One region of the Janthinobacterium sp. GW823-FHT01H08 genome, then DNA from elsewhere that is predicted to be linked to it. Evidence: predicted binding sites of a transcription regulator. Region 1 holds the regulator's gene; each other region holds the start of a gene.

Region 1 (5,790 bases):
AACCGTGCGCAAGGGTCGCAACAACACCATGCCGGCCTTCAGCGACTTCCTCGGCGAATCCAAGGTACACGTGCTGTCGGCGTATGTCTGGAGCCTGTCGAATCCCCAGACGCCCGTGAAATGATGTAATGGAACCTCAAGTCATCAAGATGTATGCGGCCCGCGAGCAAATCTACCCTCGCGAGGCCAAAGGACGCTACGCTACCTGGCGATGGGTATGCGTATGGCTTACCCAGCTCGCGTTCTACGGCTTGCCGTGGTTGACCTGGAATGGCAGGCAAGCCCTGCTGTTCGATTTGACCACGCGCAAGTTCTACATTTTCGGCGTCGTGCTGTGGCCCCAGGATTTCATCTATCTGGCGGCCCTGCTGATCATCTGTGCGTATTTGTTATTCCTCGTCACGGCCATTGCCGGGCGGGTGTGGTGCGGGTTTTCTTGCCCGCAAACGGTATACACGGAAATCTTCCTGTGGGTCGAACGCCGCATCGAGGGCACGCGCAGCGCGCGCATGGCCCTCGACAAGCAGGGCCCCTCCGTGCGCAAGGCGTTCAAGAAGACGGCCAAGCACCTGGTATGGGGCGCCATCGCCCTGTGGACGGGCTTTACCTTTGTCGGCTACTTCACGCCGATCAAGGAACTGGCGCGCGAGGTGACCACCCTCAATTTCGGTCCCTGGGAATGGTTCTGGGTCTTGTTCTACAGCCTGGCAACCTACGGCAACGCGGGCTGGCTGCGCGAGCAGGTGTGCAAATACATGTGCCCCTACGCGCGCTTCCAGAGCGCCATGTTCGACCAGGACACGCTGATCATCACCTACGATGCCAAGCGCGGCGAACCACGCGGCGCCATGAGCAAGAAGGCCGGCAACAACGACAAGCTGGGCGACTGCATCGATTGCACCCTGTGCGTGCAGGTGTGTCCGACCGGTATCGATATCCGCAACGGCCTGCAGTATGAATGCATCGGCTGCGCCGCCTGCGTCGATGCCTGCAATACGGTGATGGACAAGGTCGAGCGGCCGCGTGGCCTGATACGCTACAGCACCGACCATGCGATGGAAAACAACTTCAATTCGAAGCAGATCCGCCAGCGCGCCATGCGCCCGCGCGTGCTGATCTACACGTCCATCCTGGCCCTGATCATCATCGCCGTGTGTACCTCGCTGGCCCTGCGCACGCCCCTGAAGATGGACGTGATCCGCGACCGCGGTTCGATGGGACGCGAGGTGGAAGACGGCATGATCGAAAACGTCTATCGTCTGCAGATCATGAACACCTCGGAGCAAAGCCAGCATTTCAAAATCAGCGCTTCCGGCTTGCCGGGTCTGACCTTGCTGACGCGCGACGAAGTGACCTTGCAGCCGACGGAAACGCTGGGCTGGCCGATCCGCCTGCGCGTGCCGCACGGCGTCGGCGAGAAGGGCTCGAACAAGATTGCGATCGAATTGCACTCGCTGGACGACCCGTCGCTGCATGTGCGCGAAAGCGCGGTGTTCATCGTGCCGCGGTGACGTTGATTTGGGGTCGGCCCCTCCGGGTCCGACCCCGTTATTTCGCCGTAGGGGTATCATCAATCATGCGTTAGGGTCACTTGATTTTCAACCCGGAAGCAAAAGCTGGAGTCGGACCCAAAGGGTCCACCCCCAAGGAGAACACAATGTCCGACAGTCTGAAACTGCAACCTCCCGTTGCCCCCTGGTACAAGCATCGCTGGCCATGGCTGCTGATGATCGGTCCCGGCCTGTCCGTGGTCGTCGGCAGCTTCATGGGCTATATCGCGTTTACGCAGCCCGACGCGCTGGTGGTGGGCGACTATTACAAGCAGGGCAAGGCGATCAACCAGGATTTGAAGCGCGACACGATCGCCAGCGACCTGGCCATGGATACGACCCTGTCGTATGACGTCGCTGCAGCGCGCCTCAGCGGCTCCGTGCACAGCTTCGGCAAGGCGTACCAGGGGCCTTTGCAGCTGCACCTGGCGCATGCGACCCTGCCGGAAAAGGATATCAAGCTGCTGGTGCAACCCGATGCGGCCGGCAATTTTTCCGTGACGCTGCCGATGCTCGAGCGCAGCCGCTGGCAAGTGCTGGTGGAAAACGACAAACGCGAGTGGCGCCTGTCCGGCATCTGGACCTGGCCTGTGCAACGCAGCATCGCGCTGCACGCGGATGAAGAGCTATAACGTACAGCGCCGGGAAAAAACCGTAGCGAGCGGCAGTGATTTGTGGCTGAGAAGCACAGCTGTGCTATAGCACAGCGAGCATCGCAGGCCGCAAAGCACGACGCGCAGTAGGTTTTGACGGTGCTGTTACTTGCAGACGTCGGTGCCGGCTGTAATAGCTTTTAACTTGGCCGGCTGCAAGATCTCGATCTCACGGTTGGAAACGCGCAGCCAGCCTTCCTTCTTGAATTTCGACAATAAACGGCTGACGCTTTCGATGGTCAGGCCCAGGTAGTTGCCGATTTCCTCGCGCGACATGCGCAACTGAAATTTGCTGGCCGAATAGCCGCGCGCTTCATAGCGCGACGCCAGGTTGACGATAAAGGCGGCAAAACGCTGCGTCGCCTGCATGTTGCCCAGCAACAGCATGACACTTTGCTCGCGCGTGATTTCCTGGCTCATCATGCGGTGGAAATGGCGCAGCAGGGTCGGCATATTGCCCAGCAATTGTTCCAGGCTGGAAAACGGGATTTCACACACTTCGCTGTCTTCCAGCGCCACCGCATTACAGTGGTGGCGGTCGGCGCTGATGGCGTCCATGCCCAGCAGTTCGCCCGCCATCTGGAAACCCGTCACCTGCTCTTCGCCGCCCGGATTGATCTGGTAGGTCTTGAAGTGGCCCAGACGGATCGCATACAGGTTCTGGAACGAGTCGCCGATGCGGAACAGCGAAGCGCCGCGCACGATCTTGCGGCGGCGGCCAATGATCTGGTCCAGTCTGTCCATGTCGCCCACGTCGAGGCCCATCGGCAGACACAATTGATGCATGCTGCAGGTCGAGCATCGCGCACGCAACGCTTCCACGGTCACTGTGGGCGAGGTTGGAGTGAGTAGCGCTTCAGTCATGTCGGTACCTTTTAGAAAATGCAACAACAAGTTTACTGCATACAGGGTTGCCGTGTGCCAATTTCACCGCAATTTCGCTGAATAAACGACGTTCCGACTTTAATTATATGGCAACATCGTCAAAAGCCCATGCGGAGAGGGCAATTTGCGTGGCGGCGCTTGCCAAGCTGGGGTATTGATAGGAAAATTCCTGACAGCATTATCTGCCGCCTGTGCCGCCCGGTACTGAAAAGGAAATCATGAAGCCTCTCGGCATCAAAGCAAAAGTCGCGCTGGCCACCAGCCTGACCTCGATCGCCATGATCGCGCTGGTCACCATGATCCAGGTGCAGCACATGCGCGACGATTTCACCAAGGTACTGTTGAGCCAGCAGTCGTCCCTGATCAGCCGCACCGCCGCCGAGCTCGACGACAAGCTGGGCATGCTGCTGCAGATCGTCACCCTGACGGCCCGGCAGCAGCCGCCAGAACTGATCACCCAGCCCGCCCAATTGCGCGAATACTATTCGCGCCGCTCGATGCTGGTGCTGTTCGACGACGTGCTGGTGCTCGACGCGCACGGCGCCGTCGTGGCCGACATGCCGGAAGTGGCGGGGCGCGCCGGCATCAACGTCGCCGAGCGCGAGTATTTCCAGACCGTGCTGCGCACGCGCCAGCCCATGATCACCGAGCCGATGCTGGGCAAATCGAGCGGCATGCCCATCGTGCAGATGGTCGCGCCCGTGCTGGGCGCCGATGGCCAGGTGGCCGGCGTGGTGATCGGCGTGCTGCGCCTGTACAAGGATAACCTGCTGGGGAGGTTGCGCTCGGAAAAGATCGGCAAGAGCGGCTATTACTTCGTCCTCACGCGCGGCGCCGTGCCGCGCTATGTGCTGCATCCCGACACCAGCCGTTTGCTGCAGCCGCGCCTGCCGAACGCCAACCTGACGACCACCCGGCTGCTGAAGGACGATGGCGAAGGCACCATGGTCAGCACCAACAGCCGCGGCATCACGGCCGTCAACAGCTTCAAGCGCCTGAAATCCGTAAATTGGCTGCTGGCCGCCTCGCTGCCCCTCGACGACGCCTTCGAACCGTTCGACGGCGTGCTGTACCGGCTGGTGCTGTGGAGCATCCTCGCCTCGCTGCTGGCGGCAGCCGTGCTGGGCTGGGTCACCGTGCGCCTGCTCTCGCCGCTGGTGCGCCTGCGCGACACCCTGCAGGCGCTGCGCACCAGCGGCAGCCGTTTCACTCCCGTGCCCGTGCAGCAGCGCGACGAGATCGGCGAGCTGACGGAAGCGTTCAACGGCCTGATGAGCGAGCGCGACCGCTTGCAGCAGGAGCTCGAATCGCGCGCGGCGGAGCTGGAACAGGAGCGCGACCGGGCCGAGGCGGCCAACCGCGCGAAGAGCGATTTCGTGGCGAACATGAGCCATGAAATCCGCACGCCCCTCAATGCCGTGCTGGGCATGGTGTATTTGCTGGGCAATACCAAGCTCGATACGGAACAGCGCAAGTATCTGACCATGGTGCGCGTGGCGGGCCAGTCGCTGCTGGGCATCCTCAACGACGTGCTCGATTATTCGAAGATCGAGGCACGCCGCATGGAATTGTCGCCCGTCGAATTCGACCTCGACGAAGTCATGAACACGCTGGCCACGACGATGACGATGAATGCGGGCGAAAAGGAGCTGGAACTGGCGATTGCCGTCGAGCCCGACGTGCCGCGCCGCCTCATGGGCGACGCCCAGCGGCTGCAGCAAATTCTCGTCAACCTGGCCGGCAACGCGATCAAGTTTACCGAGAGCGGCGAAGTGGTGGTGGCCGTCAGCCTGGCCGAGAAAGACAAGGGCCGCGCCTGGCTGCGCTTCGAAGTGCGCGACACGGGCATCGGCATGACGGAGTTGCAGCAACAGCAGCTGTTTGCCGCGTTTTCGCAGGGCGACCAAAGCATCACGCGGCGCTTCGGCGGCACGGGCCTGGGCCTGGCCATCAGCAAACAGCTGATCCACATGATGGGCGGCGACATCGCCGTCGCCAGCAGCGAAGGCAAAGGCAGCCGCTTCTGGTTCAGCGTGCCGTTCGAGATGCTGGCGCAGCCGGCCGAAACGCGGCGCACGCCCACCCTGGGCCAGCTGCGCCTGCTGGTGGCCGACGACAACCGCACCACGCGCGAACTGATCGTCAAGCTGATCGAGGCGTGGGGCTGGCTGGCCGACGAAGTGGACTCCGGCTTTGCCGCTATCGAACTGTACCGCGAGCGCCTGGCGCAGCAGCAGCCGTACGACGTGGTGCTGGCCGACTGGCACATGCCCGTGATGGACGGCCTGGCCACGGCCAAGGCCATCCGCCAGGCGGCCAGCGGCCAGCGCCAGCCCATCGTGGTGATGGTCAACGCCTTCGCCCGCAACCACCTCGAGGAAATCTCCAGCGCGGCCGAGGCCGACGTCGTGCTGATGAAGCCCATCACGGGCTCGAGCCTGTTCGACGCCCTGCACCAGGCGCTGATTACCAAGCACGACGGCGGCGAGCAGCGCATGCTGCAACAGCCGCTGGGCACGGAACTGGCCGGCGTGCATTTCCTGCTGGTGGAAGACAACCATTTGAACCAGGCCGTGGCGCGCGGCATCCTCGAACACATGGGCGCCACCCTCGACGTGGTGGGCGACGGCCTGCAAGCGGTGGAACGGCTGCGCACGGAAGCGCTGCGCTACGACATCGTGCTGATGGACATGCAGATGCCC
Region 2 (5,790 bases), 2.2 Mb from region 1:
CACTTGAGGCCGTCACAGGCGTGGCCACCGTCTGCGTCTCGCTGGCGCGCCACGGCGCCACGGTGCAATTCGACGAACGCCTGGCCACGCAGGAACGTTTGCTGACCGCCGTCAACGACGCCGGCTTCATGGGCGAGGCGTCCGATGAAGAACAATTGCCATCGTGCAGCGGCGCCTGCGGCCACTGCCGCCACTGAGCGCCCGCCTCCCCTTTTCCGCTCAGCCTCCCCGCGCGCCCCGGTCGCGCAAATGCGCCAGCACGCGACGCGGTCCCAGCGACTGCAGGTCGAACGGCGGCAATTCGATGGCATCGAGCGTATTCTTGAACAGCAAGCCCAGCTCCGTATCGCCTTCCAGGCTCAAACGGCGGCTGAAGAACAAGGTGTCCGGATCTTCCTGGCGCCGGGCCAGCAGCATCAAGTCATGCACGCTGGCGGCGATGCACAGGTCCGGCACGTCGACATAGCGTTCGGCCACGAACACCGTGCCCTGCCACTCAAAATCGAAGGCGATACCGGCGTCCAGCAAGCGCAAGCGCAGGCTGCGCCCCTCCAGGCTGCAGCGCACGTCGTCGGGCAATTGCGGCGCCAGCAGGCGGTTCAAGCCTTGCACGAACAGCCAGGAGGCGGGATACGGCGGCAGCTTGGACAGCAATTCGGCCAGCGGTTCGGGCAGCCGGTACGACACGGCGGGCTTGCTCATGGCAGGCTTGGCCGGGACCGGGACCGGCAATCTTTCCAGTTGATCTTGCATGTTCTTCCTTTCGATGCGTTCAATGGGCGGCGTGCTGTTCCATGCCGGGCTGGCCGTGCCAATAGCCGTCGCAGGCGCCGGCCGGCTGGCAGGCCGCCAGCTGGGCCTGGGCGCCGATGCCGCTGACCTGCCCCCGGCGGGCGCGGTCGAAGATGGCGATCACCTGTTCCGTATGCATGGCTTGCGGACTGATGCGCGCCACCGACACGCCCATGTCGCGCATGGCGTCGAGTTCGCGCACCAGGTTGTAGACGAGCGCCGACTGCGTCTGCGTGCCATTGAGTACGAGGAAGGGCACTTCGTCGCGCGTGCGCAGCAGCAGGCCGTCCGGCTCTTCCAGGCAGCTGTAGCCGCAGTCGTCCTTCGGCAGGTTGCGGTTGCGCGCCGTGAAGCAGCGCGCGGAAAACGCCAGCGGCATGCGTCCGTAGGCAAACACTTCCGTCTCCAGCCCTTCCGGTTTCTGGCGCTGCATCTCGGCCAGCGCCGTCTGTCCCATTTCCAGCGGCATCACCCAGCGCCGCGCACCGAGGCGCGCCATCAGTTGCAGGCTGGGGCCATTGAACAGGTTCAAATGGGGGCCGGCGACGAAGGATGCGCCCTTTTCCATGCAATGCACGGCGCCCATGTCGTTGGCCTCGACGCCGTAGCGCCCATTGCCCGTGATGCGGCGCAGGGTGGCCAGTTCGGCGCCCGCCTCGATCAGCGCCTGCGTCGACAGCACCACTTCCTTGCCGGCGGCGGCCAGCATGTCGGCGATATCGAGCCAGTCGGCCAGGCGCAGCTCATGCCGGCGCGAGCAGACGGTTTCGCCCAGGTACACGATATCGACGGCGGTGCCGGCGATCTGCTGGTAAAACTCGAAGACGGTGGCGCGCGGCCAGTAGTACAGCAAGGGACCCAAAGAGAGTTTTAGCATGCCTTTTCCAATATTTTTTTAAGTGACAAAACCGTAGCGAGCGGCTCGCGGCGGGGCCGAGAAGCGCAGCAGGTTTTGCTATTTCCAGGAGCGGTGATAGGCGCCAAGCGTGTGCTGCTGGCCTTCAGCCAGCTTGTCCATGGCCGCCATCCAGCCCGGCTTGACGGCGTAGCGCGCATTGCCTTCGCGGCAGGCGTCGATCGCCTCGCGCCACACGCGCGTCACCTGCGCCACATACGCAGGGCTGCGCTGGCGCCCTTCGATCTTCACGGCGCGCACGCCCATGGCGATCAGCTGCGGCAGCAGCGCCAGCGTGTTCAGGCTGGCCGGCTCCTCGATGGCGTAATACTCTTCGTCGTTGACTTCGAAACGCCCCTTGCACAGGGTCGGATAGCTGGCGTTTTCGCCCGGTGCGTAGCGGTCGATCAGCACGCCGTTCAGGCGCGATTCGAGGCCGTTCGGCGTTTCCAGCCAGCGCACGGATTTCGCCGGCGAGCACACGCCGTGCGTGTTCGGCGCCTCGCCCGTCGCATACGACGACAGCGCGCAGCGCCCTTCGACCATCACGCACAGGCTGCCGAAGCCGAAGACCTCGATCTCGACGTCCGTCTTGCTGATCAGTTGCTCGACCTGCGCCATCGACAGCACGCGCGGCAGCACGGCGCGGGCGATGCCGAAGTGTTCCTGGTAAAAATTGATCGCTTCGTAGTTGGTGGCCGAGCCTTGCACGGACAGGTGCAGGCGCAGCTGCGGGTGATGCTCGCTTGCATACGCCATCAAGCCCGGATCGGCGACGATCATGGCGTCGATGCCGGCTTGCGCGGCGCGGTCGATGGCGCTGCGCCACACGGCCCAGTTGTGCGGCTGCGGATAGGTATTCAGCGCCAGCAGCACCTTGCGTCCATATTGGTGGGCGTAGCGCACGCCCTCGGCGATGGCCTTTTCGTCGAAATTGAGGCCGGCGAAATTGCGTGCATTGGTGGCGTCGCGAAAACCCAGGTACACGGTGTCGGCGCCATTGTCGACGGCCGCTTTCAAGGCGGGCAGGCTGCCGGCGGGGCAGACCAGTTCCAGCGGTCCGGCCACGCGGGTGGCGGTGGTTGATTCAAGCATCATGGTGTTCACAGTCCTGTATCGGCTCAGGGTGCAGACTATAGCCCCGCCCATACCGCCCAGTCCTTGACACAGGTGAAGGAATGCATGCATGGCTGGCGCGCGTTCAACTTGCTTGACCTGGCTGTAAAATGCCCCACTTTTTCCCTATCCGATTGCCCGCCATGACCCGCAAACCGCTGCTGATTTTCCTGCTCACCCTGTTCCTCACCGCGCTGCAGGTGCAGTGGGCCGGCCCGCCCGATGGCTATGACGCAGGGACCATCTCCGTGCTGTCGCCGGAAGTGCTGGGCGCGTATCCGGGCGTGCTGCTGCTGTTCCTGCTGGCCGTGTTCGCGCGCCGCAAGATGCCGCTGCTGCGTCAGGCCGCCATCTGCACGGGCCTGCTGGCCGTCTACTGGCTGCTGGCGAACTACGTCACCTTCGACGCGCGCGTGGCCAGCTGGAGCACCTACACGCCGCTGGAAATCTGGACGCACGTGCTGCCCGCCTCCGTCGCCAGCGTGGCCGCCTGCGGCGCCGCGTTCTTTTGCGCGAGCTGGCTGATCCTGCGCGAAACGCGCTGGAACAAAAGCGGCTGACGTGGATTTTTCACCTGCATCAAGGATTCGTCACGCAACTGCACGCGCCCTTTGACGCCACTATATTTAGTGATTAATCTCCATAAAAACACCGCATGTTGTGTTTATTGGAGGTTTCATGACGACAAATGCAGTTTCCCCCACACGCGGCCAGGTCGATGTCGCCGCGTCCATCAATGAATATCTGGACCGGCGCGACTGGCGTGTCAACGCCAACGCCAACCAGGGTTACTCGCTGGGCGGCCTGATACTCAATGTATCGGGCAAGGTCATCGCCAACTACTGGCTGGACCAGGTGTATCCGCCGGAAGTGGGCGCGGCGCACCGCGAAGCGGCCCTGCACATCCACGACCTCGACATCCTGGCCGGTTATTGCGCCGGCTGGTCGCTGCGCACCCTGCTGCACGAAGGCTTGAACGGCGTGCCGGGCAAGATCGAATCGGGCCCGCCCAAGCACATGTCGAGCGCCATCGGCCAGATCGTCAACTTCCTCGGCACCCTGCAAAACGAGTGGGCCGGCGCGCAGGCGTTCAGCTCCTTCGATACCTATATGGCGCCCTACATCCGCAAGGACAGCCTGCGCTACGAAGACGTGCGCCAGTACATGCAGGAGCTGATCTTCAACCTCAACGTGCCATCGCGCTGGGGCACGCAGACGCCGTTCACCAACCTCACCTTCGACTGGGTCTGCCCGGACGACCTGCGCGAGCAGATTCCCGTCATCGCCGGCCGGGAAATGGACTTCAGCTATGGCGAGCTGCAGGCGGAGATGGACATGATCAACCGCGCCTACATCGAGATCATGATGGCGGGCGACGCCAAGGGCAGGGTCTTCACCTTCCCCATCCCCACCTATAACATCACCGAGGATTTCGACTGGCATAGCGAAAACGCGGAACGCCTGTTCGAAATGACGGCCCGCTACGGCCTGCCCTACTTCCAGAACTTCATCAATTCGGAACTCAAGCCGAACATGATCCGCTCCATGTGCTGCCGCTTGCAGCTGGACTTGCGCGAACTGCTGAAAAGGGGCAATGGCCTGTTCGGTTCCGCCGAGCAGACGGGCTCCCTGGGCGTGGTGACGATCAACTGCGCGCGCCTGGGCCACCTGTGGCGCGGCGACGAAGCGGCCTTGATGGCGGACCTGGACCGCCTGCTGGAACTGGGCAAGACCAGCCTGGAAATCAAGCGCCGCACCATCGAGGAACTGATGCAGCAGGGCCTGTTCCCGTACACGAAGCGCTACCTGGGTACCCTGCGCAACCACTTTTCTACCCTGGGCGTGAACGGCATCAACGAGATGATCCGCAATTTCAGCGGCGACGCCTGGGACATCACGTCCGCCGAGGGCCATGCGCTGGCGATCCGCCTGCTCGACCACGTGCGCGCCCGCATGGTGGCCTTCCAGGAAGAGACGGGCCATATGTACAACCTGGAAGCGACGCCGGCCGAAGGCACGACGTACCGCTTCGCCCGCGAAGACCGCAAGCGCTATCCCGCCATCCTGCAGGCCGGCACCGTCGACAATCCGTATTACACGAACTCGTCGCAACTGCCCGTCGGCCACACGGACGACCCGTTCGAGGCGCTCGAATTGCAGGACGCGCTGCAGCGCAAATACACGGGCGGCACGGTGCTGCATTTGTACATGACGGAAGCGCTGTCGGACGCGAACGCCTGCCGCGAGCTGGTCAAACGCGCCCTGAGCCGCTTCTCGCTGCCCTACATCACCGTCACGCCCACGTTTTCCATCTGCCCGCGCCACGGCTACCTGGCCGGCAAACATGAATTTTGCCCCACCTGCGACGCGGAGCTGATCGCCCGCAAGCAGGCCCACATTGCTCCATCACTTGAGGAAACGCCATGAACGCACGTCCCGACTTCACTCCCGCCATCACCCTGCTCGACAGCGAACGCCAGCGCTGCGAAATCTGGACGCGCGTGATGGGCTATCACCGCCCCGTCGCCTCGTTCAACATCGGCAAGCAGGGCGAATTCCACGAGCGCCAGTATTTTACGGAAGCGAGCGCCCGGGTTGGCCAGCCGGCCTGCCATGGCTGAGTTGAAAGTGGGCGGCCTGACGCCCTTTTCCGCCACCGACTACCCGGGCAAGCTGGCTGCCGTGGTGTTCGTGCAGGGCTGCCCCTGGCGTTGCGGCTATTGCCACAATCCGCACTTGCAGGCGCGCACGCCCGAAGGCGCCATGCCGTGGCAGGACGTACTGACCTGGCTGCGGCGCCGCGTGGGCCTCGTCGACGCCGTCGTCTTCAGCGGCGGCGAGGCATGCATGGACCCGGCGCTGGCGCGCGCCATGCTGGACGTCAGGGCGCTGGGTTTCGGCATCGGCCTGCACACGGCCTGCATCTATCCGCAGCGCCTGCAGGAAGTGCTGCCCCTGGTCGACTGGGTCGGCTTCGACATCAAGGC
Region 3 (5,790 bases), 1.6 Mb from region 1:
CCGCCGCGCCAACGGCCACCATCGATGACAGGGCGCCATCGCTGCAGCTGCTGTCGCCGCACACGGCGCTGCTGACCTTACCGAGTTTTTTCCCCGGGTACGCCGGGCTCATCAATGATTTACTGGAAAGCAAGCGCGACGAACTGGCCAGCCGTCGAAACTGGATTATCGATGTGCGGCGCAACAACGGCGGCAGCGACAGCACATATGCGCCCTTGCTGCCATGGCTAGCTTCAGGCGAGAGCGTCAATATCGGTGGCGAATGGCTGTCCACGCCGGCCAATATCGCCAGCCAGGAAAACATCTGCGCGCTGTACGCTCCCGGCGACGCCACCTGCACGAAATATATGGCACTGGCCGTCACCCGCATGCGCAGCGTGCAGCCCGGCCAGTTCGTGGCGCAAAGCACCAACGGGCCTGTCAGCTATGCGAGTGTGTCTGGCCAGGCAGTACAGCCGTCCAGGGTGGCGGTGCTGGTCGACCGCGATTGCGGCAGTTCCTGCGAACAGTTTCTGCTGGAAGCGCGGCAAAGCTTTCGCGTCAAGCTAATCGGACGCAACAGCGGAGGCGCGCTCGATTATTCGAATCTGCGCATGCACCCCCTGCCCTCGGGACGGCGCCAGCTGGCCTACGCCACCTCGCGCTCGGCCCGCCTGCCAGATCTGCAGGTCGATCTCGACGGCATCATGCCCGACATCTACCTGCCGCCGCCGAAGGACGAGGCGGAGCGCGCCCAGGAAATCGTGCGCGTGCAGCGCTGGCTGGAAGGCGGCACCTTACGCCCTAACAACATCTGACACCGCTGGCGCCATAAAAAAAGCCCGCTATGCCTAGCGGGCTTTCTAACGATTGAAGCAAGACTCAGGCAGCTAGACGAACGCTTCCCCGGCAGCCGTCCATCAGGAACGACAGGCCCACGACCAGCACCAGCTCGCCTTCGGCCGAGCGGGCCGTACCGGTAATGCCTTCCACGGTGATGGCCGTCATCGGCTTGATCACCAGGTCGGCCGTGCCGTCGACGGCTTCCACGGCAAGAATGTACGGCTGTGGCGCGGCGACGACGATGCCGACGCGTTCGCTGCACGATTCATAGCCCAGGGCACCGGCCAGCGACCGTACGGGCAATGGACGGCCCTGGTCTTTCAGCACGGGCGCGCCACCCACTTCCATGAAGGTTTCCGGCAATTCGACGACGCGCTGCACCACCGCCATCGGCAGCGCCAGCGCGGCGCCCGAGGTCGACACGAGCATGGTCGGCACGATCGACAGTTCGATCGGCAGGCGGATGGCGAACTTCGTGCCCTTGCCCAGCGTCGACTCGATGTGGATGGCGCCGCGGTTTTTCTCCACGGCCGTTTTCACCACGTCCATGCCCACGCCGCGGCCGGAGACGCTGGACGCCACTTCCTTGGTCGAGAAGCCCGGCAGGAACACCAGCTGGAAGCATTCGTCGTTGCTCAATTGCGCGTTTTCGCTGATCAAGCCCTTTTGCTGGGCCTTGCTGCGCAGGAAGACCGGGTCCATGCCCTTGCCGTCATCCTGCAGCACGATCATGACGCTGTTGGCCTCTTGCCAGGCTTTCAGCGAAATATACGACTTGGCGGGCTTGCCGGCGGCCAGGCGCGCTTCCGGCGATTCGACGCCATGGTCGAGCGAGTTGCGCAGCATGTGCACGAGCGGATCGTACAGGCTGTCCACGACGACGCGGTCGACTTCCGTTTCCGCGCCTTCGATGGTCAGCTCGACATCCTTGCCCAGGTCTTTCGCCAGCTCGCGCACCAGGCGCGGGAATTTCTGGAACAGGCGGCCGACAGGCTGCATGCGCGTGGCCAGGGTGGCCCGCTGCAGTTCGGTCGAGTAACGCGAGGCGCGCTCCAGGGTTTCCGCCAGGGTCGCCATCAAGGTGGCGGCCTGGCCTTCGAATTTGAATTGCAGCAAGCGTTCGAGCAGCACGGCAGCCTGGTTGGCGGCCTGCACGGATTCGCCGGCCACTTCCAGCAGCGCGTCGAGCTTGACGGCGTCGACGCGGATGCTGTCTTCCTTGACGGGCGCGGCATGGCGCACTTCCGGACGCTCTTCGCGTCGTTCGGCGCCATCCCAGGCCTTGGCGGCCGGCTTGGCGGCAGCGGCAGCGGCAGCGGCAGCGGCAGCAGCGGCGGCCACGACGGCAGGGGCAGCGGCGACGGCGGACACCGGCGCGGCAGCGACCCGGCTGCCCTCGGGCACGACGGCGTTATACATGCCTTCCCAGTCCAGGCCATCGGCGCCGACGGTGGAGACGGCGGCGGCAGGCGTGGCGGCAAGCACTTCCGCAACCTCGGCAACGGGCGCGGCCACTTCCGCCACCACGGCGGCGGCAGGCGCAGGCGCGTCCATGCCCTTGCCTTCGATGGCGTTCGTCAGGATGTGTTCCAGCTCTTCCGGCATGGCCGGCAAGCTTTCCGGCGCGGCGCCATTGGCCAGTTCCGTCAGCTGGTCGGCCACGAAACCGGACGCCTGCAGCGCCGCCTCGATGGCGATGGGGGTGACGGGCGCGGCGCCCGTGCGCAAGGCGTCGAACAGGTTTTCCGTCAGGTGGCAGGCCGCCACCAGCGCGGGCAAGCCCATGAAGCCGGCACCGCCCTTGATCGTGTGGAAGGAACGAAACACCGCATTCAGTGTTTCCTTGTTGTCAGGATCGCGCTCGAGGCGCAACAAGTGCTCTTCAACATTAACCGCAAGATCCATCGCCTCAACGACGAAATCCTTGAGCATATCGTCCATTAGAATCCCAAATCCGCAAGAAGGTCGTCTACATTATCCTGGTCCAGCGCCACCGACGGCACGGACGGGCCCTGCATCAGCGGCACCGGCTTTTGCGCCAGTTTCTCGCGCACCTCGGCCGGCGCGTTGTCGCGCAACAGCTGGGCCAGTTCGTTTTCCACGGTCTTGGTGATGTTGACCACTTTTTTGATCAGCTGGCCCGTGATGTCCTGGAAGTCCTGCGCCATCATGATTTCCAGCAAGCGCGCTTTTTCCGCTTCCGTCGCTTCGGCAACGGCTTGCGCGAACTGGCGCGAGTCGCCGGCCAGGGCCTTGAATTCTTCCAGGCTCAGCTTGCCGTCGAACAGCGCCGTCCAGCGGCCATCCATGTCCTTGGCTTTCTTCGACAGCACATCCTGCGCCGGCATGCCTTCGTCGAGCGTGTTCAGGACCTTGTTGGCGGCCTGCTCGGTCAGGGTGGCGACGTATTCCAGGCGGTCCTGGGCGTCGACGATCTGCGACGACGCTTCCGTCAGCGCCTTGTCGTAGCCCAGTTCGCGCAGCGAATCGTGCAGCAGGCGCACGATGCCGCCCAGACGCTCGAACATCGGCTTGTCGGACTGGTCGACGGGATCGGCCGCGTCGCCAGACGCCTCGGCGCCGGCCACAGGCAGCGCTTCCGCCTCGGCGACCACGGGCTCGGCGGCTGCCGGCACGGCGGCGTTGGCCGACACCGAGTCGAACAGCGCGTCGAAATCGTCCTCCGCAATCACGGCGGGAGCGGGCGCGGCGGCAGGCGCGGGCTGAGCCGCGGCCGCACTTTGCGCAGATACTTCATCGAATAATGCGTCGAAATCATCAGCGGCGTTGGTCATATCCCTGCTTCTCCATAATTTGTCAAAATTCCGCCTGAACTGTGCGTTTTACAGACTGATACCCACAATTTCTCGATTAAGATGATTTGAGGCAATACCGCTGCGATGGTGCGAGTGTAGCAGGGCGCCGCCCTGTTGGTAAATCTCAAAACGCGCTTCCTGGTGCAAAGCTGGCCTACAAGAGCTTTTCCACAAGGAAATATGTGTTCCAGCTGTTGTATTTTGAAATACTACCATTGGCGTGCGTGCAAGACCACGCACAGCAGAAGAAATCCTGCTTCCGGGCGTCTGCGCAACAGCGTCACATGGACATCGTTGCAGCTACACACGATCTTTCTGCCAATGTTGTCTATACTGAAGGTGCAGTTGTATTGATAATTATCAAGTCTTTGCATGAATACAATGCTGCCGCCGCGTCTACAATAAGAGGCGTTGCGCGCGCTCAGTCACCGCCAAAGGACCTGCCATGTATAAGAAAATTCTGATCGCCACCGATGGCTCCACCGTCTCCAACCTGACGGCCTGCGCCGGCGTTGCTTTTGCCGAACAGATGCACGCCGACATCCTTGCCTTGTATGTGGCGCCCGAATACCAGTACCCGGTGTACATCGAAATCATTCCGCCAAGCTATCCCAGCGAGGAGGAGTACCGCATCGCCATGCGCAAGGCCGGCGCCGACCACTGGCAGCCCATCCTCGACGCGGCCGCCAAGCGCGGCCTGGAAGCGACGGGCCTGACGGCCTTTTCCGACAGCCCGGCCCTGAAGATCGTGGAAGTGGCGCAATTGCAGCATTGCGATCTGATTTTCATGGGTTCGCATGGCCGCAGCGGCTGGGGGCAATTGCTGTTGGGCAGCGTGACCAATAAAGTGCTGTCGCACTCGAAATTGCCCGTGCTCGTGCATAGGCTGATCAAGGAACCCCTGTCCGAATAAGAGGTCACATGACCACCGGGGCCGCCGTTGCCGGCATATGCAGAAAAAGGCATAATGCGGCCGCCTCAGTTAAAATGACAACGTTTCTCGTTTCTCAACATTTGATTGTCCGGTGACGGACAGAGCAGATTTCACGCATCCAGATTGCCCGCCTATGATACGTATTGTAATTGCCGACGACCACACCATCATGCGAGAAGGCTTGAAGCGCATCCTTGACGGCGCGCCGGATATCGATATCGTGGGCGAAGCCATCGACGGCTTTGAAGTACTCAATCAGGTGCGCCAGGGCGGCTTCGACCTGCTGCTGCTCGACCTGTCAATGCCGGGCCGCAGCGGCGTCGACCTGATCCGGCAAATCCGCAGCGAGGCGCCCAAGCTGGCCATCCTGATCCTCACCATGCACGAGGAAGAACAATATGCGGTGCGCGCCATCCGCGCCGGCGCACAAGGCTATCTGACCAAGGAAAGCGCTGGCACCCAGCTCGTGGGCGCCATTCACAAGGTGGCATCGGGACGCCCCTACATCAGCGCCGAGGTGGCCGAGCAGCTCGTGCTCAACATCATGATGCCGAATGAAAGCTTGCTGCACAAACAGTTATCGGACCGCGAGTTCGAAGTCTTTTCCCTGCTGGTGGCGGGCAAGTCGATCACGGAAATCGCCAACAACCTGCACCTGAGCGTGAAGACGGTGAGTACGCACAAGACGCGCATCATGCAAAAAATGGGCATGAGTTCGCTGTCCGAAATGGTGCAGTACGCCGTGGCGCACCGCCTGCTCTCCCCCTTCAAGACGTAAGCCCGGCGGCGCGCGCCCGCGCGTCGACCGTAGGAACAATCCTACTCCCCCTACCGTAGCTCCTACTGCCATATTCAGCCACTGCTGATATTAATTGCATATGGTTGTTGGCATACTGAAACCAGTAATCAAGTTGCTGGGAAGTTATTTCATCACACAGCAAGTCGTCAGCGAATTGAGCTTTACCAGCCTGGACGCGCGCCGCCCTTTCCCTGCCCGCCGTCTGCGCACCCTGTCATTCAACTCTGAACTACCTGTCACCAGGAGATGAACATGCTGTCCACGCAAACGCCCGAAACCCGCGCCGCCGCCCCATCGCTGGCCCCCTCTTCCCCGATGGAAGCAGGGCGCCAGCGCCAGGGGCGGCTATGGTCGAACCTGAAGGAAGTATGCGATCTGCTGCATATCTCCAGCGCCTGCACCATCGCCGCCGACGAACT
Region 4 (5,790 bases), 670 kb from region 1:
AAAAGCGCCGCGCACGACATAGGGCGCGGCGAATAAAGCGTGCCGCCGCCGGCCGCGCTCGCCGCCTATAATGGCCATTCCATCCATATTGCACAGGAGACCGTCTTGACTGCCGCATCGCCCTACACCACCCGCCTGGCCATTCCCTCCATCGCCACCTATCAGCAGCTGCGCGTCGCCGCCGGGCTGAGCGCAAAAACCGCGGAGGCGGCGGCCAAGGGCTTGCCGAATTCCCTGTTTGCCGTGCAAGTGCTGCATGGCGACGAGGTCGTCGGCATGGGCAGGGTCATCGGCGATGGCGGCTGTTTTTACCAGGTCGTCGATATCGCCGTGCTGCCGGCCCACCAGGGCAAGGGCTTGGGCAAGCTGATCATGCGCGAAATCCGCCAGTTCATCGACAGCGACGTGCCGGAAAGCGCGTACGTCAGCCTGATCGCCGATGGCCAGGCGCAAGACCTGTATGCGCAGTTCGGTTTCAAGCATACGGCGCCCGCCTCCGTCGGCATGGCGCTGAAACGTTAGGCGCCCGATGCCGGTCTGGCTGCTGTGCTGCATGGTGCTGGCGCTGCTGTTGAGCGCTGCCGCCTGGCGCGCCGAGCGCGCGCGGCAACGGCGCGGGCGCACGACACGCTGGCTGTGGCTGGCGGCCATCGCCGCGTCCGTCATCTTGCCCCTGGCGTGGCTGCCCGGCGTGCTGGCGGCCATGCCGTCGGAGCAGGCGCAGCTGAAACTGGGCTGGTTTGCCTTATCGAGCGGCATACTCTTGCTGCTGGCGCTACGCAGCATCTGGCTGCTGTCGCACCAGCGGCGCTGGCAGAAAACATCGCTGCTGGGCACGCCAGTGTACTTGAGCGGCGGCATCGGCCCCTGCGTGGCGGGACTGCTGCGGCCGCGCATCGTGATGCCCGTCTGGCTGCAACTGATTCCTCCCCAACAACAAGCGCTGCTGCTGGCGCATGCACAATGCCGGCTGGCCACGCGCGATCCGCAGTTGCTGGCCCTGGCCTACGGCTTGATCGTGATCATGCCGTGGAATGTGCCCCTGTGGTGGCAGCTGCACCGGCTGCGCTTTGCCATCGAGGTCGATTGCGATGCGCGCATGCTGGCACGCGGCCACGCGCTGCACGACTATGCCTTCGTCCTGCGCCGGCACGGCCAGTATTATTCGGGCTTGACGGGCGCCTCGCCCATCGTGCTGAACGATCCGCTGGCGCTGCGCCGGCGGCGTCATCTGATGGCCAGATTTACCCGGGACCGGGCGGCGAACTTGCTATAGTAGCGGCAACGCCGCGCGGCATGCCCGCGATCCCGGCTTCCCCCTTAGAAATCAGAGAGATACCATGCTTTACCTGCTTGCCATCGTGATCGTCATCGCCCTGCTGTACTACGTCTTCAGCGGCCGCACGCCCGTCAAACCGCTGCACAAGCCACTCGTGTCCGTGCGCCAGTACGTGCCGGCGATCCCTGCGGGCGCACCGGCGCACCACTGGAGCGACGAGGGGCGCTTTGCGTCGGAAGTGGAAAACGAAGCGATGTACCAACCCGCCATCGCCAAGCTGGCCGGCGAACACGGCCCCGGCAACGCGGAAGAAAAATGCCTGGCCCTGCTCGTCTGCGACGATGCCAATCCGTTCCAGGACAAGGCCATCGCCGTCTTCATCGACGGCCTGCTGGTGGGCTACCTGTCGCACAACGACGCCCTGCGCCTGCGCCGCAACCTGGGCCGCATGGATCTGGTGGGCCAGCTGACCTCGTGCGACGCCGTCATCCGCGGCGGCGGCCTGTGGAACGGCAAGCGCCTGTCGTACGCCGTCTGGCTGGACTTGCAGCCGTACAACTAATGATCGCTATAGCGCGCGCGCCAGCCTGACGGCCCGCGTGGCAATAAAGCTGGGCAGGAATTTTTCAATTTCAAAGCGCGGGTGGGGATGCATTTCCTCGTGGTAACCGGCCAGCACGAAGCCCGCCGCCAGCTGGCCGCCGATCTGGCTGTCCAGGCCGTGGCCGAAGACCAGCGCCTCGCCCTTTTCCATGCGCGCCGCCAGCGCATCGGCATCCATATCCTCCACATCCGAATACGGCAGCACGAAACGTGGCCGTATCAAGCCCTGCTGTGCCCATTGCGGATCGCGGTCGCCGATGAAGACGGCTGGGTTAAAGAAACTGCTCAGCAGCACGCCGCCATCGGCCAGCACGCGCGCGCATTCGCGCCACACGGGGGCGATATCGGGCACGTACTGGTTCGACACGGGGTGGATGATGACATCGAAGCTGGCGTCGGCAAAGCAGGCCAGATCGCGCATATCGCCCTGGACGGTGGCCAGTTGCAAGCCGTCGCGTTCGGCCACCATGCGGTCTTGCGCCAGTTGCTGTTCAGACAGATCGAAGACGGTGACGTGCGCGCCGGCGGCAGCCAGCACGGGCGCCTGCTGCCCGCCGGCACCGGCCAGGCACAGGATGCGCTTGCCGCGCACCTCGCCCAGCCAGCCGGCCGGCAAGGGACCGGGCGTCAGATGGATTTGCCACTGCCCGGCACGGGCCGCGGCGATGGTGGCGCTGTCGACGGGTTGCGACCACGGGCTGTTCCGTGCAGCCTGGGCATCCCAGGCTTGCTGATTGTGCTGCAAGAAGTTGTTACCGTTATTACCTAAAGGCATCGTCATCCTTTCAGAAAAACAGGACGCGAATGTAGCATGACTCCAGGCAAGGCGCCACACTGCGCGTGCTGGCCGAAAAGAATACGAGAAGGCCTGGAAGCCCGAGAAGTGAACTCCCGCCACGGCCAGCGTTGTTGCGTCACACAAAGAAGTGCCGGACAGATGGCGCCGGCGCCGATGCAGACCACTGGAAGGACAAGGAGTTCAATGCCATTATGGCTGGTGGCGGACCCCGCATTTTGATGCACATCAAACAGCTCGCAATCTCCTGGCTATCGCCTTGCGAAAGGCCCTCGTCCATATTTTTTTGACCCACGTCAAGCCCCGCATAAGAAAACCGCCCGCCGGCACGGCAATGCTGGACTTGCCCGTGTTGCCGTTCTAGCCTTGTTGCCATCCTGACTAGCGAATGACACCATGGCTTACAAATCCATCCTCGTCCACGCCGACCTGTCGCGCCATGCGCCGCAGCGCATCGCCATCGCGGCGCGGCTGGCGCACGCGCACCAGGCGCACCTGATCGGCGCGGCCATGACGGGCGTGTCGCGCTTTACCCTGGAAAACAACCGCGGCATGCGCGGCGGCGCCGTGGCGGCGCAGATCAATGCCCTGCACGGGCAGGCGGAACAGGCGCTGGCCCAGTTTGAAACACTGGCGCGCCAGGCCGGCGCCGTCTCGCTCGAGCGGCGCCTGATCGAAGACGATGAGGATGGCGGCATGGCCGTCAGCGCCCGCTACAGCGATCTGACGGTGCTCAGCCAGCACGACGACCTCGAGGCGCTGCCCGGCGCCATGAGCGACCTGGTGCCCTATGTGATGCTGAATGCGGCGCGTCCCGTGCTGATCGTGCCGCGCAGCGGCCAATTCGCGCAAGTGGACAACACGGTGGTGGTGGCCTGGGATGGCAGCATGGAGGCGACGCGCGCCATCGGCCACGCCCTGCCGCTGCTGCGCGCGGCGCGCCTGGTGGTGCTGGCGCTGCTGCACCCGCCGGCCGGCCACGCGCAGCCGGCGCGCCACCCGGGCGCCGACATCGCCGCCTACCTGAGCCGCCATGGCGTGCCCGTCGAAGTGCGCTCGGCCATCACCACGGCCGACATCGGCGCGGCGCTGCTGGCCATGGCCGCCGAAGTGCATGCGGACCTGCTGGTGATGGGCGGCTACGGCCACGCGCGCTTCCGCGAAATCCTGCTGGGCGGCGTGACGGAAACCGTGCTGCGCCAGATGACACTGCCCGTGCTGATGGCGCATTGAGGTCAAGCGCGCCATGTCTATTTATTAAATAGCTATAATTGCCTGATTACTTACTTCAAGGCAATTTACATGAAGCAACAACTGATCAATTGGGGCAGCACCCTGGCGCCGTTCGGCAGCGAACTGCTGTGGACCGCCCTGCCATCGATGCTGCTGTATGGCATGCTCGGCTTTGTGCTGGCGCTCGGCATCTGCTACCAGCTGGCCAGAAAATGCCTGCTCGTGCGCCGTCCGCGCGCCTGGCATGTGGCCGCCAAGCTCAGCTATGTATTGATCCTGCTCGCGCTGCCGCTCCTCGGCGGCGGGTTTGGCGCCGTGCACAGCGCACACCGCATGGTCAATCAGGCCCTCGAGCGCGACCTGCAGCCGGTGGTCGAAGCGCAGATGCCGGCGCTGCGCGTCTACCTGGAGCAGCAGGTCAAGCTGATCGCCCCGGGCCAGCCCATCAGCGTGCGCAGCCTGCTCGAACCCTTCGTGCAAGGCATGTATTACCAGCCCACGTCCAGCAGCTACTGGGAACGCAGCAAGGCGCGCTGGATCAATGAATTCATCCTGCGCCGCGGCAGCGTGCTGCTGACGCAAGTGCTGCAGGAACAGCTGATCGCCAGGGTCGGCCTGCTCGGCGAAGCGCTCAAGGGCGCCAACTTCCGTGGCCAGGCGACGGGCGAGCTGGCCGCGCTGGGCACCGACCTGGCCGTGCGCCTGACCACCGACGTGGCGCGGCAGGCCGACTTCAGCAAACTCGACAAGTCAGTGCCGATGATTTTCGTCGACGCCATCAAGCGCCAGGCCGGCGCGTATTTCAATTCGCTCAAGATCACGCTGTGCCTGTTCGCGCTGGTCGCGCTGCTGCTGGTATGGGGCGAGATCATGCTGTACCGCCACTATTACCTGCGCCGCCATCCGGCCGCCACGGCCCTGCCCGTGCAACCGACGTAAAAAAGCCGCCCCTCCTTGCGGATGGGGCGGCTTTTCATGTGCAGCTAACGCTTAGACCTTACGCTGGGCCACTGCGTCGACCACGCACAAGGCCGTCATGTTGACGATGCGGCGCACGGTGGCCGATGGCGTCAGAATGTGCACGGGCTTGGCGCAGCCGAGCAGGATCGGACCCACGGCGATGCCGTTGCCGGCCGCCGTCTTCACCAGGTTGTAGGCGATGTTGGCCGATTCGATGTTCGGCATGACGAGCAGGTTGGCGTCGTTCTTCAGTGCCGAATTCGGCATGATCTTTTGACGCAGCTTGCTGTCGAGGGCCGTATCGCCGTGCATTTCGCCGTCGATTTCCAGGTCCGGCGCACGTTCCTTGACGATGGCCAGCGCGGCGCGCATCTTTTGCGCCGAGGCGCTGTCGCTGGAACCGAAATTCGAGTGCGACAGCAGGGCCGCGCGCGGCGACAGGCCGAAACGGGTCATCTCTTCGGCGGCCATGATGGTGATCTCGGCCAGCTGCTCGGCGTCCGGGTTTTCATTGACGTGCGTGTCGACCATCACCAGCTGGCGCTCCGGCATGATCAAGACGTTCATGGCCGCATACACATTGCTGCCGGCGCGCTTGCCCAGCACCTGGTCGATGTATTTCAGGTGCAGCTGGGTGGTGCCGAAGGTGCCGCAGATCATGCCGTCGGCATCGCCCTTGTGGATCATCATCGAGCCGATCAGGGTGTGGCGGCGGCGCATTTCCAGCTTCGCGTATTCCTCGGTGACGCCCTTGCGGCTGGTCATCGCGTAGTACGTGTTCCAGTAATCGCGATAGCGCTCGTCGAAGTCCGGGTTGATGACGTCGAAATCGACGCCTTGCTTGAGGCGCAGGCCGAACTTCTGGATGCGCGCTTCGAGCACGGGCGGACGGCCCACCAGGATGGGACGCGCCAGTTTT

Evidence for each region. Region 1 encodes FNR, which switches genes on or off when oxygen is low (the NO sensors DNR and NnrR bind a similar motif). Its sites were predicted from a motif close to TTGATNNNNATCAA; they were not measured.
Region 2: a site for FNR is predicted at 2,849-2,862, ahead of ubiU (ubiquinone anaerobic biosynthesis protein UbiU). Genes of this name have one in related genera too.
Region 3: a site for FNR is predicted at 3,989-4,002, ahead of AC3RCG_RS21625 (universal stress protein). Genes of this name have one in related genera too.
Region 4: a site for FNR is predicted at 2,897-2,910, ahead of AC3RCG_RS25810 (universal stress protein). Genes of this name have one in related genera too.

The regions. Positions count from the first base shown of each region.
Region 1 is NZ_CM179504.1:291,193-296,982, forward strand. It holds gene ccoP (cytochrome-c oxidase, cbb3-type subunit III) at 1-124, shown strand, start outside; gene ccoG (cytochrome c oxidase accessory protein CcoG) at 129-1,511, shown strand; gene AC3RCG_RS01240 (FixH family protein) at 1,658-2,182, shown strand; gene fnr (fumarate/nitrate reduction transcriptional regulator Fnr) at 2,309-3,067, opposite strand; gene AC3RCG_RS01250 (response regulator) at 3,307-5,790, shown strand, end outside.
Region 2 is NZ_CM179504.1:2,531,793-2,537,582, reverse strand. It holds gene AC3RCG_RS11385 (heavy-metal-associated domain-containing protein) at 1-197, shown strand, start outside; gene ubiT (ubiquinone anaerobic biosynthesis accessory factor UbiT) at 220-702, opposite strand; gene ubiV (ubiquinone anaerobic biosynthesis protein UbiV) at 773-1,669, opposite strand; gene ubiU (ubiquinone anaerobic biosynthesis protein UbiU) at 1,748-2,785, opposite strand; gene AC3RCG_RS11365 (hypothetical protein) at 2,947-3,363, shown strand; gene AC3RCG_RS11360 (ribonucleoside triphosphate reductase) at 3,482-5,230, shown strand; gene nrdD (anaerobic ribonucleoside-triphosphate reductase) at 5,227-5,424, shown strand; gene AC3RCG_RS11350 (anaerobic ribonucleoside-triphosphate reductase activating protein) at 5,417-5,790, shown strand, end outside.
Region 3 is NZ_CM179504.1:4,807,744-4,813,533, forward strand. It holds gene AC3RCG_RS21610 (S41 family peptidase) at 1-797, shown strand, start outside; gene AC3RCG_RS21615 (chemotaxis protein CheA) at 862-2,763, opposite strand; gene AC3RCG_RS21620 (protein phosphatase CheZ) at 2,763-3,617, opposite strand; gene AC3RCG_RS21625 (universal stress protein) at 4,084-4,551, shown strand; gene AC3RCG_RS21630 (response regulator) at 4,706-5,350, shown strand; gene AC3RCG_RS21635 (Crp/Fnr family transcriptional regulator) at 5,687-5,790, shown strand, end outside.
Region 4 is NZ_CM179504.1:5,750,791-5,756,580, forward strand. It holds gene AC3RCG_RS25790 (GNAT family N-acetyltransferase) at 106-522, shown strand; gene AC3RCG_RS25795 (M56 family metallopeptidase) at 530-1,276, shown strand; gene AC3RCG_RS25800 (hypothetical protein) at 1,341-1,841, shown strand; gene AC3RCG_RS25805 (class I SAM-dependent methyltransferase) at 1,848-2,663, opposite strand; gene AC3RCG_RS25810 (universal stress protein) at 3,075-3,911, shown strand; gene AC3RCG_RS25815 (hypothetical protein) at 3,981-4,850, shown strand; gene AC3RCG_RS25820 (NADP-dependent malic enzyme) at 4,902-5,790, opposite strand, start outside.